DNA from 3 places in the Mesorhizobium sp. WSM4816 genome. Region 2 is predicted to be linked to each of the others. Evidence: predicted binding sites of a transcription regulator. Region 2 holds the regulator's gene; each other region holds the start of a gene.
The links. The regulator LexA, encoded in region 2, represses DNA repair genes until DNA is damaged. The targets are predictions, from matches to a motif close to TGTTCNNNNTGTGTTCNG.

Region 1 (3,254 bases), on a different contig from region 2:
CCTCATCGACCGCTCGCTGCGCCTGCAGGCGCTGGTGCGTCGCATGGACGAAGAAATCTACGGCGGCGCCGTGGCCGAGGCCGCTCCATCCGGCCGCCGCATCAATCCGGTTTCCGATCAGATCACGCTGCTCAACACGGCTTTCGCCCGCGGCTGAGAGACTGTTCGATAATTCTCCGCTAAACGCCAGGAGCGTCCTTTTGTGGGCCAATCCTCAAATCGTGTTCGGGCCGAAATGGGGCCGCAAGCCGCCGGGTTGGCTTCGAGCATAATTGCGCAAACGCGCCATTTCCGCGCTCACTAGTCCCCATACTGCCCAGTGGCAGGCTAGACAGGCACTAGATCTTGCATTGCCCGGTAGGATAGCCAAACCTGTGCCCGAGTAGCGCGACCGGGTCATCCGTTGAAGGCAAGATCAATAACGACGTCCGGATCCAGTCGTCGCAGGATGCGATCGACGCGATCAAAGCATTGCCGAGGCGACGAGCACGGGTAGAATTGACGCGGACAGCATCGAACATCTGCGGCGCTGTTTCAAACCTCTGGTCCAGCCCGCATAAGGGGGGTGCAATGACCGAGCATCGAATCTATTCCATGAGCTTTGCCAGCGTCTATCCGCACTATGTCGCCAAGGCGGAAAAGAAAGGACGCACCAAAGCCGAGGTTGATGAGATCATCCGCTGGCTGACGGGCTACACCCAGAAGCGGCTGGACGCCCAGCTGAGGAAGAAAACCAGCCTGAAGGATTTCTTTGATCAGGCGCCTCAACTGAATCCTTCTCGGAATTTGATCACGGGGGTGATCTGCGGTGTCCGGGTGGAAGACATCGAAGACCCGCTGATGAAGGAAATCCGCTACCTCGACAAGCTGATCGACGAGCTTGCCAGGGGCAAGGCGATGGAGAAGATCTTGCGGAAATGACGCGATCGCACGATCGCATCGACCGCGATCCGCCAGATCGGATACCTGAAGAACGCCGTTGGCGAGGGTCGCGACGGCATCGACAACGATGGACACAACGAAATTCGACATCGACACAGGGCGGCTTCGGCCGCCCCGTTTGATGGCAACGGATGACGTTCACGGCTCTGTAGCACGGCGGCGACGAGCCCGACACGATGTCGCAGGCATATCCACGCGACGGGCACCAAGGGCCGTCGCCGACTCTATGTGTCCTTTACGATTCTCGGCTTGATTGATCGGCGGGGTTGAGCCGCACTTTCAAGGGCCAAGGCCAGCCGTTTCTCGTCTTCGAGGGCGCGATCGACTGCCTCGATTTCCTCTTGGAGCTCCTTTAGCTTGGCTCCGTAGCTGGAGCCATCGCTGTCCCCGATCTGAAAGCCGCTTGCCCGCATTGCGTCGCGGGTATGGTGCACGTTACGGACTCCTTCGCGTCGAGTCGCGACCAGGATTTCCCTGAACTCTCCAAGACGTTCAACGTGATTGCGAGTCATTGCGTTCTCCCATTTCGTCGTCATCGGCGCTGGCGGTGATTCAGCACGGCCAAAACCTACGGCGCAGAAGGTTTAAGCGACTCTAAGAGACAGGCTCGACAAAACATGAATGCGGAAGCTCAAATTTGACCGACTTGCAATAAAGTGGAGCGCGGGAGGAGGAAACGGCTTGGGCCCGACCGATCGCCGACCAGGTGCTGGACTCTTCGGCCGAGCGCGTCTGCTGCACGGCGCTAGCTGGTTCTGCCCTCTTCCTGCACCCAGCCCTGACCGCTCGTGATGATAAGCATCTGGCCTGCCGGGCCAGACTGTCCGCGCGGCGGCCAGTGGATACGGCATCGCCTACGTCCCGGAGAACATCGTCGAGCAGCACATCGCACGTGGCAAGCTGGTTCAGCTTCTGGACGATTGGTCGCCGCTTTTTGAAGGCTATTTCCTCTACTATCCGAGCCGTCGTCAAAATCTTCCCGCGTTCAAGGTCATCGTCGATGCGCTACGACATCGGAATTGAAGCGAGGGGATCTACGCGCGGCTCACGGACCCAAATGTCCGCTCCGCTTCGGTTCTCGCAAACCACGCCGTCTGTCTCGTCAGAACGAATTCTCAAACAGCCTGTGGGACGCAGCGGAACCGTTTCTGGTTTGTTCACATTTCGCTGGCATCGCTGTCCGCCACGGGTAGACTTGGCGGATGGGGGAAACGATTCGCATCATCGGCATCGATCCGGGGCTGAGGCGCACCGGCTGGGGCATCGTCGAAAGCCTCGGCAACTCGCTGCGCTTCGTCGCCTCCGGCACCGTGCGTTCAGACGACAAGGCGGCGCTGGCGACACGGCTTTGCCAGTTGCATGACGGGCTTGCCGAGATCCTGCACGCCGCCATGCCGCACGAGGCGGCGGTCGAGCAGACATTCGTCAACAAGGATGCCGCCGCGACCCTGAAGCTCGGCCAGGCGCGCGGCATCGCCATGCTGGTGCCGGCGCTGGCCGGCCTGGTCGTTGCCGAATATGCGCCCAACGCCGTCAAGAAGGCGGTGATCGGCGTCGGCCATGGCGACAAGAAGCAGATCCACATGATGGTCAAGGTGCTGATGCCGAAGGCGACGTTCGACACCGACGATGCCGCCGACGCGCTGGCCATTGCCATCTGCCACGCGCATCATCGGCAGAGTGTTGTCTACAGGTTGGCGGCGCTGGCATGAAGGACCACACATGATCGGCAAGCTAAAAGGCACGCTGGACGAGATCGACGAGGATTTCTGCATCATCGATGTGCACGGCGTCGGCTATATCGCCCACTGCTCGGCGCGCACGCTGGCCGCCTTGCCGGCCCCCGGCGAGGCGGTGGTGCTGTTCATCGAGACCTATGTCCGCGAAGACATGTTGAGGCTGTACGGTTTCCAGTCGGTTCTTGAGCGCGAATGGTTCCGGCTGCTGATGAGCAATGTGCAGGGTGTCGGCGCCAAGGTGGCGCTGGCTATTCTCTCGACGCTGGCGCCGGCCGATCTCGCCAATGCCATCGCGCTGCGTGATATTGCCATGGTCAGCCGCGCGCCCGGCGTCGGCAAGAAGGTGGCCGAGCGCATTGTCACCGAACTGAAGAACAAGGCGCCGGCCTTTGCAGGCGCTGCCTCCGGCACCATCGGCCTGAAGCAGGAGCTTGGCGAAGGCGTCGCGCCGGCGCCGATCACCGACGCCGTCTCGGCGCTGGTCAATCTCGGCTATTCGCGCGATACGGCCGCCAATGCGGTGGCGGCGGCGCTGAAAAGCGCCGGTGAGGACGCGGATGCGTCGAAGCTGAT
Region 2 (3,254 bases):
CACGGCGCTGGCCCGCGTCACCGGCAAGACCGGCGTCGAGATGGAAGCGCTGACCGCCGTCTCGGTCGCCTGCCTGACCATCTATGATATGGCCAAGGCGGTCGATCGCGGCATGGCGATCTCCGGCATCAGGCTGGTGGAAAAGACCGGCGGCAAATCCGGCGACTACAAGGCGGATGCCCAGGGGGCAGGCCAATAATGGCGCTGCTTGCGGTCGCCGAGGCGCTCGAGCACCTGCTTGCCGATGCTGCGCCCTTGCAGGCTGAAAGCGTCGCCCTGATGGATGCCGCCGACCGCGTGCTGGCGGAGCCGCTCATGGCGCTCCGCACCCAGCCGCCATTCAACGCGTCGGCCATGGACGGCTATGCCGTGCGGGCCGACGATGTCGCGTCCGTGCCCGCGAGACTTTCGGTGATCGGCATGGCGCCGGCCGGTCGCGGCTTTACCGGAACAGTCGGCCCGGCGCAGGCCGTGCGCATCTTCACCGGCGCGCCGCTTCCCGCAGGCGCCGACACCATCGTCATCCAGGAGAATGTCCGCGACCTCGGTGGCGGCATCGTCGAAGTGACCGCGCCCACGGTTGAAGGCCGCAACATCCGCCGCCTCGGGCTCGATTTCTCGAAGGGCGACATGCTGCTGGAGAAAGGCCGCCTGCTTGATCCGGCGGCATTGTCGCTGGCGGCGTCGGCCAACCACCAGCAGGTCCGCGTAGTGAAACGGCCGCTGGTCGCCATCATCGCCACCGGCGACGAATTGCTGCCGCCGGGCAGCGACCTTGGCCCCGACCAGATCATCTCCTCCAATGCCTATGGTGTCGCCGCCGCGGCCCGCTCGGTCGGCGCCAGCGCACTCGATCTCGGCATCGCCCCCGACCGCAAGGAGGCGATCGCCGCGCTGGTGACAAAAGCCGTCGACGCAGGCGCGGACGTCATCGTCACGCTGGGCGGCGCCTCGGTCGGCGACCATGACCTCGTCCATGACGTGCTGACCGGCGAAGGCATGGCGCTCGATTTCTGGAAAATCGCCATGCGGCCCGGCAAGCCACTGATGTTCGGGCGGCTGGGCGCCATCCGCTGCATCGGCCTGCCCGGCAATCCGGTGGCCAGCCTGGTCTGCACGCAGCTCTTTCTGAAGCCGCTGCTGGCGCGGCTCAGCGGCCGCGCCTTCCGCCAGGACATGCGTCAGGCGCGGCTCGGCGCCGCCATGCCGGCCAACGATCTCAGGCAGGACTATGTACGCGCGGTGGTGAAGGAAGAAGCTGGCACGCTTGAGGCAACGCCGTTCAGTATCCAGGATTCCTCGATGCTCAGAATGCTGGCCGACGCCAACGGACTGGTCGTGCGCGAGCCATTCGCTCCCGCAGCCGCAGCGGGCGCCGCCTGCAGCGTGCTGATGCTACGCTGAACAAAACGTCAACACATTCATTAAACTTTAAATGGTTGCGGAACACAACTGGAACAGATAGTGTTTGTTCTGGGTTTGTTTTTCTGATTCTGTTGGGGGTGGCGATGCTGACACGCAAACAACATGAACTGCTGATGTTCATTCACGAACGGCTGAAGGAAAGCGGCATTCCGCCCTCGTTCGACGAGATGAAGGAAGCGCTCGACCTCGCCTCCAAATCAGGGATCCACCGGCTGATCACGGCGCTGGAGGAACGCGGTTTCATTCGCCGCCTGCCCAACCGCGCCCGCGCGCTGGAGGTGCTGCGCCTGCCCGATTCGATCGCGCCGGGCCTCAATGCGGCGCGCAAATTCTCGCCGAGCGTCATTCAAGGCAGCCTTGGCCAGGGCGGGCTTGGACAGGGCGGCCTCGGACGCCAGATCAAGCCGGCGCCTTCGCGCATGCGTGCTGCCGGCAATGACGACGACGTCGTTGCCACCGTCTCCATACCGGTGATGGGCCGCATCGCTGCCGGTGTGCCGATCGACGCCATCCAGCACCAGACGCATTCGATCTCGGTGCCACCGGACATGATCACCGGCGGCACGCACTACGCGCTGGAGGTCAAGGGTGATTCGATGATCGAGGCCGGCATCTTCGACGGCGACACGGTCATCATCCGCAACGCCGATACCGCCCAGCCTGGCGAGATCATTGTCGCTCTGGTCGACGAGGAGGAAGCGACGCTGAAACGATTCCGCCGCAAAGGTGCCTCGATCGCACTGGAAGCCGCCAATCCGGCCTACGAGACGCGCATCTTCGGGCCGGACCGGGTCAAGGTGCAGGGCAAGCTCGTCGGACTGATCCGGCGTTACTGAAGAGCAGGCTTCTTGGGTTTCTCGGCCCTGCGGTATGGCGGCAGGCCCCTCGCCTCGCGCGAAAATCGCCGCTGCTCATGCCAGGGTCTGTATGGCTGTCTGACGGCAAAACGGATTTCTGCGCGCGTCGTCGCCGATAGCGGATCGAAGAACACGGCGGCACTGCCCATGCGTGCGAGCTGCCGTTTGGTGACGACGAGAACCAGCGGGTTGCGGCAGGGTTTGTAATAGGCTGTGGCATCGTCGATGACGATCAAATCCGCAAAGGCACAGGCCGGCCGCGCGGTTTTGCGGTTGTCGGCGAGCGCGATGAGCGCGCCGGACGGATGCCGGGCCAGGCACAGGCCGGCAGTGCAGGTGAAAGGCGCTCCCGGCGGCAGGTCGGCCGGGTCGGCGATGTCGAACCGCACATCTCCTTTTTCGAATGTCTCCGGCTCGACGATCGTCGTTGAAACCAGCGCATGTTTCCAGTTGTCGGTGGTGAATTCGTTCGAACGCACCCGGTTGACGGCAAGTTCACCGCCGCCGATCGGCATCGCCACCAGGTGCGCATCCTCCGAGATCAGCACGTCGGGGGTGCGCGTCTCGGAAATCGTCAGCAGGCCGGCGAGCGCAAAGGGAAGTGCGGCAAGCCGCAGCCATGTCGTCGCCATCGTGGCGATGACCAGGGCGACCGTCACCAGCAGGACCGATTGCAACGAAATCAGGCCGACTGCATCGACCGGCGAACGCTCCGAGATCCATCCCGAAATTGCGATCATCGCCGTCAGGCCCTTGCCCATCATGTAGAGGAAAGGGCCGTCGAGGCCAAAAGGCATTGCCAAGGCGCTGAGGACGGCCAGGAACATGACGATCGTGACGATCGGCATGACGGCCAGATTGGCGAACAGGCTAAGCGGCGAGACGCGCTGGAAGTGCCAGATGGCGAACAGCGCGGTGGCGCTGCCGGCAATGATGGAGGTCATTGCGATGGTGCCTGCCCCAGCGACAAGT
Region 3 (3,254 bases), on a different contig from region 2:
CACGGCAAGCTGGTGTCGATGCCGTATTGGAGCGTTCCCGACAGCGCCTTCGACGATCCGGATGAGATGGCGGTCTGGGCACGCCTGGCCTATGAGGCGGGGCTGCGTGCCGGCAAATAGGTGTGTCCGCTAGCCACTCAGCTAAAGACAATCGCTCCAGGTTGGCGCCGCCCCTCCCCGTGAAGGACGGGGAGAGGGGTCGCCGGCGTCGCGGCCAAGCCCCTTCTCCCCGTCCTTGACGGGGAGAAGGTCCCGGCAGGGGGTTGAGGGGCGGCGCCAACATCCGGGGTTTCAAGCCAGGTCGCGCGCCTCGGGCACGAATGCCAGCGCCTCGGCAAAGATAGCGCTCGTGAAGGTGGCGCTCTCGACGGCGAGCATTGCTGCGGCAACGCCTTCGCGCAGCGCTGCGCCCAGCGTTAGGCCGCGCAGCAGGGCGGCCATCGTCGCGCCCGCCAGCGCATCGGCGGCGCCGGTCGCATCCGCCGGCTTTTGTGACGTAGGCGGAGAGATCGAAAACGCGTCGGTTTTGTCGAAACCGAGCACTGGACCGTCGCCAGCGGTGACCACGCCGCCTCTGAGGCCCGCACGCCTCAGGCCGTCGATGATATCTTGCTCCGCAGCGTCGATACCGACAGCGGCGAGCGCGCCGGCCTCGCGCCGGTCCATGAAGGCCAGCGCCAGACTGCCCAGCACCGGCGCGAGCCGCGCCGCCTTGTCTGGTGAAGCGGCGAGGGCGAAGACAGGCTTGCCGGCGGCAAGCTCCACCAGCCGCTCGAGCGCCGCCGACGGCAGGTTTGCGTCGCAAAGGACTGCATCGGCGGTGCTGATTGCCTCGCGCACCTTGGCACGGCGGATCTGCTTGGCAAGCGCCAGGTCGCAGAGCGCCATGTCGGCAAGACCGACGATCAGCGCGCCGTCGCCGTCGAATATCGTCGTGTTGCTCGGCGTCGTGCGATCTAGGAACACCACCGACAGATCGGCAATCCCCGCCACAGCAATGGCGCGTGAAACCGTATCGGCCAGAACATCGCCGCCGCGAACCGAAAGCAGCGAGCCGGAGACGCCGCGGCGCACGGCGCAGCGCAGCGCATTGAAGACGGCGCCGCCGACTTCCTCGCGCATCGTGCCGGGGTTCGACGCCGCCGGCACGAAGGCGCCCGAAACCTGGCCGCGCCGCTCGATATAGACGCCGCCTACTGCCAGGATCGTCGGCGACTTCATCATGCCGATGAGATGACCTTTGCTGTTCCCGGTGAGACTAGGTTGCCAGGCGGAACCCGGCAACCCGAAGCGCGATTCGGAAGATGCCCAGCAGAATCCTGCGGGGGAAACGGGATACATCCTGGGGTGAAAGCGCGAAACAAAAAAAGAACAAATCCGGATATTGTTGGTTTTTCAATCGGTTGTATCCCCTTGCCAATCGAGAACAAAAAAGGTACAAATTGATAGGGATTACGGATTGTCCGGCCTTCATTGACGACCAAGGGGTGATGTATCATGGCTCAGAATTCTTTGCGGCTTGTAGAGGACAAAACGGTGGACAAATCAAAGGCTCTGGATGCGGCGCTGTCGCAAATCGAGCGTGCCTTCGGCAAGGGCTCGATCATGCGGCTCGGCGCAAACGAGCAGGTCGTCGAGATCGAAACGGTGCCGACCGGTTCGCTTGGCCTCGACATCGCGCTCGGCGTCGGCGGCCTGCCGCGCGGCCGCATCATCGAGATCTACGGGCCGGAAAGCTCGGGCAAGACGACGCTGGCGCTGCACACTGTGGCGGAGGCCCAGAAGAAGGGCGGCATCTGCGCCTTCGTCGATGCCGAGCACGCGCTCGACCCGGTCTATGCCCGCAAGCTCGGCGTCGACCTCGAAAACCTCTTGATCTCGCAGCCCGATACCGGCGAGCAGGCGCTGGAGATCTGCGACACGCTGGTGCGTTCCGGCGCCATCGACGTGCTGGTGGTCGATTCGGTCGCGGCGCTGACGCCGCGCGCCGAAATCGAAGGCGAGATGGGCGATTCGCTGCCCGGCCTGCAGGCCCGCCTGATGAGCCAGGCGCTGCGCAAGCTGACCGCCTCGATCTCGCGCTCCAACACCATGGTCATCTTCATCAACCAGATCCGCATGAAGATCGGCGTCATGTTCGGTTCGCCCGAGACCACGACCGGCGGCAACGCGCTGAAATTCTACGCTTCGGTGCGCCTCGACATTCGCCGCATCGGCTCGGTCAAGGACCGCGACGAGGTCGTCGGCAACCAGACCCGCGTCAAGGTGGTCAAGAACAAGCTGGCGCCGCCCTTCAAGGTGGTCGAGTTCGATATCATGTATGGCGAGGGCGTGTCCAAGACCGGCGAGCTGGTCGACCTTGGCGTCAAGGCTGGCGTGGTCGAAAAGTCGGGCGCCTGGTTCTCCTACAATTCGCAGCGTCTCGGCCAGGGCCGCGAGAATGCAAAACTGTTCCTGCGCGACAATCCCGATACGGCGCGCGAAATCGAATTGGCACTACGGCAGAATGCCGGGCTGATTGCGGAAAAGTTCCTCGAGAATGGTGGTTCCGAAGGCGGAGATGATGGTTTCGAGGACGAAGCCGGCGCCATGTAGGCTTCGGCAGTGGCCGGAGTTTGGCCATGATTCCCGCGCATCAGCTCCAGCCTGTGTAATCGAGTCCTGTATTGTTGCGTTCGAACCGCCGGCCTAGCGCCGGCGGTTTGCGTTTCAGCGGTGGGCGCCGAGATGACCGGCAAGCCGGCAACGAGATGACCGGCAAGCCCCGCAAATTGGCCCAATTCCGTGTTTCTGGACAGGGTGCAACGCGGCGGCTAAAAGGCCATGTCCATTTGCCGTCGGCCGCGCCGGCGGCTCTCTCTAAAAGCTAAAAGGCAGTATTCATGAGTGGCGTGAACGAGATCCGGTCGACATTCCTCGACTATTTCCGCAAGGAGGGTCACGAGGTCGTCGCGTCGAGCCCGCTGGTGCCGCGCAATGACCCGACACTGATGTTCACCAATGCCGGCATGGTGCAGTTCAAGAACGTTTTCACCGGCCTGGAAAAGCGACCCTATTCGCGTGCCACGACGGCTCAGAAGAGTGTTCGCGCCGGCGGCAAGCACAACGACCTCGACAATGTCGGCTACACCGCGCGCCACCTGACCTTCTTCGAGATGCTCGGTAATTTCTCGTTCGGCGACTATTTCAAGGAGCGCGCCATCGAGCTTGCCTGGAACCTGATCACCAGGGAGTTCGGGCTGAAGAAGGACAAG

Region 1: ruvC (crossover junction endodeoxyribonuclease RuvC) is a predicted target of LexA. The motif match lies at 2,086-2,103, and genes of this name have one in related genera.
Region 3: recA (recombinase RecA) is a predicted target of LexA. The motif match lies at 1,357-1,374, and genes of this name have one in related genera.

Annotation. Positions count from the first base shown of each region.
Region 1 is NZ_JBVVQR010000013.1:133,017-136,270, forward strand. It holds gene rcdA (protease adaptor protein RcdA) at 1-157, shown strand, start outside; gene AC0L3H_RS16495 (DUF2200 domain-containing protein) at 571-921, shown strand; gene AC0L3H_RS16500 (hypothetical protein) at 1,167-1,454, opposite strand; partial or broken gene AC0L3H_RS16505 (LysR substrate-binding domain-containing protein) at 1,765-1,965, shown strand; gene ruvC (crossover junction endodeoxyribonuclease RuvC) at 2,145-2,654, shown strand; gene ruvA (Holliday junction branch migration protein RuvA) at 2,665-3,254, shown strand, end outside.
Region 2 is NZ_JBVVQR010000005.1:100,639-103,892, forward strand. It holds gene moaC (cyclic pyranopterin monophosphate synthase MoaC) at 1-199, shown strand, start outside; gene AC0L3H_RS08280 (molybdopterin molybdotransferase MoeA) at 199-1,404, shown strand; gene lexA (transcriptional repressor LexA) at 1,509-2,261, shown strand; gene AC0L3H_RS08290 (ComEC/Rec2 family competence protein) at 2,255-3,254, opposite strand, start outside.
Region 3 is NZ_JBVVQR010000016.1:108,478-111,731, reverse strand. It holds gene AC0L3H_RS18590 (TfoX/Sxy family protein) at 1-120, shown strand, start outside; gene AC0L3H_RS18585 (carbohydrate kinase family protein) at 292-1,224, opposite strand; gene recA (recombinase RecA) at 1,498-2,595, shown strand; gene alaS (alanine--tRNA ligase) at 2,883-3,254, shown strand, end outside.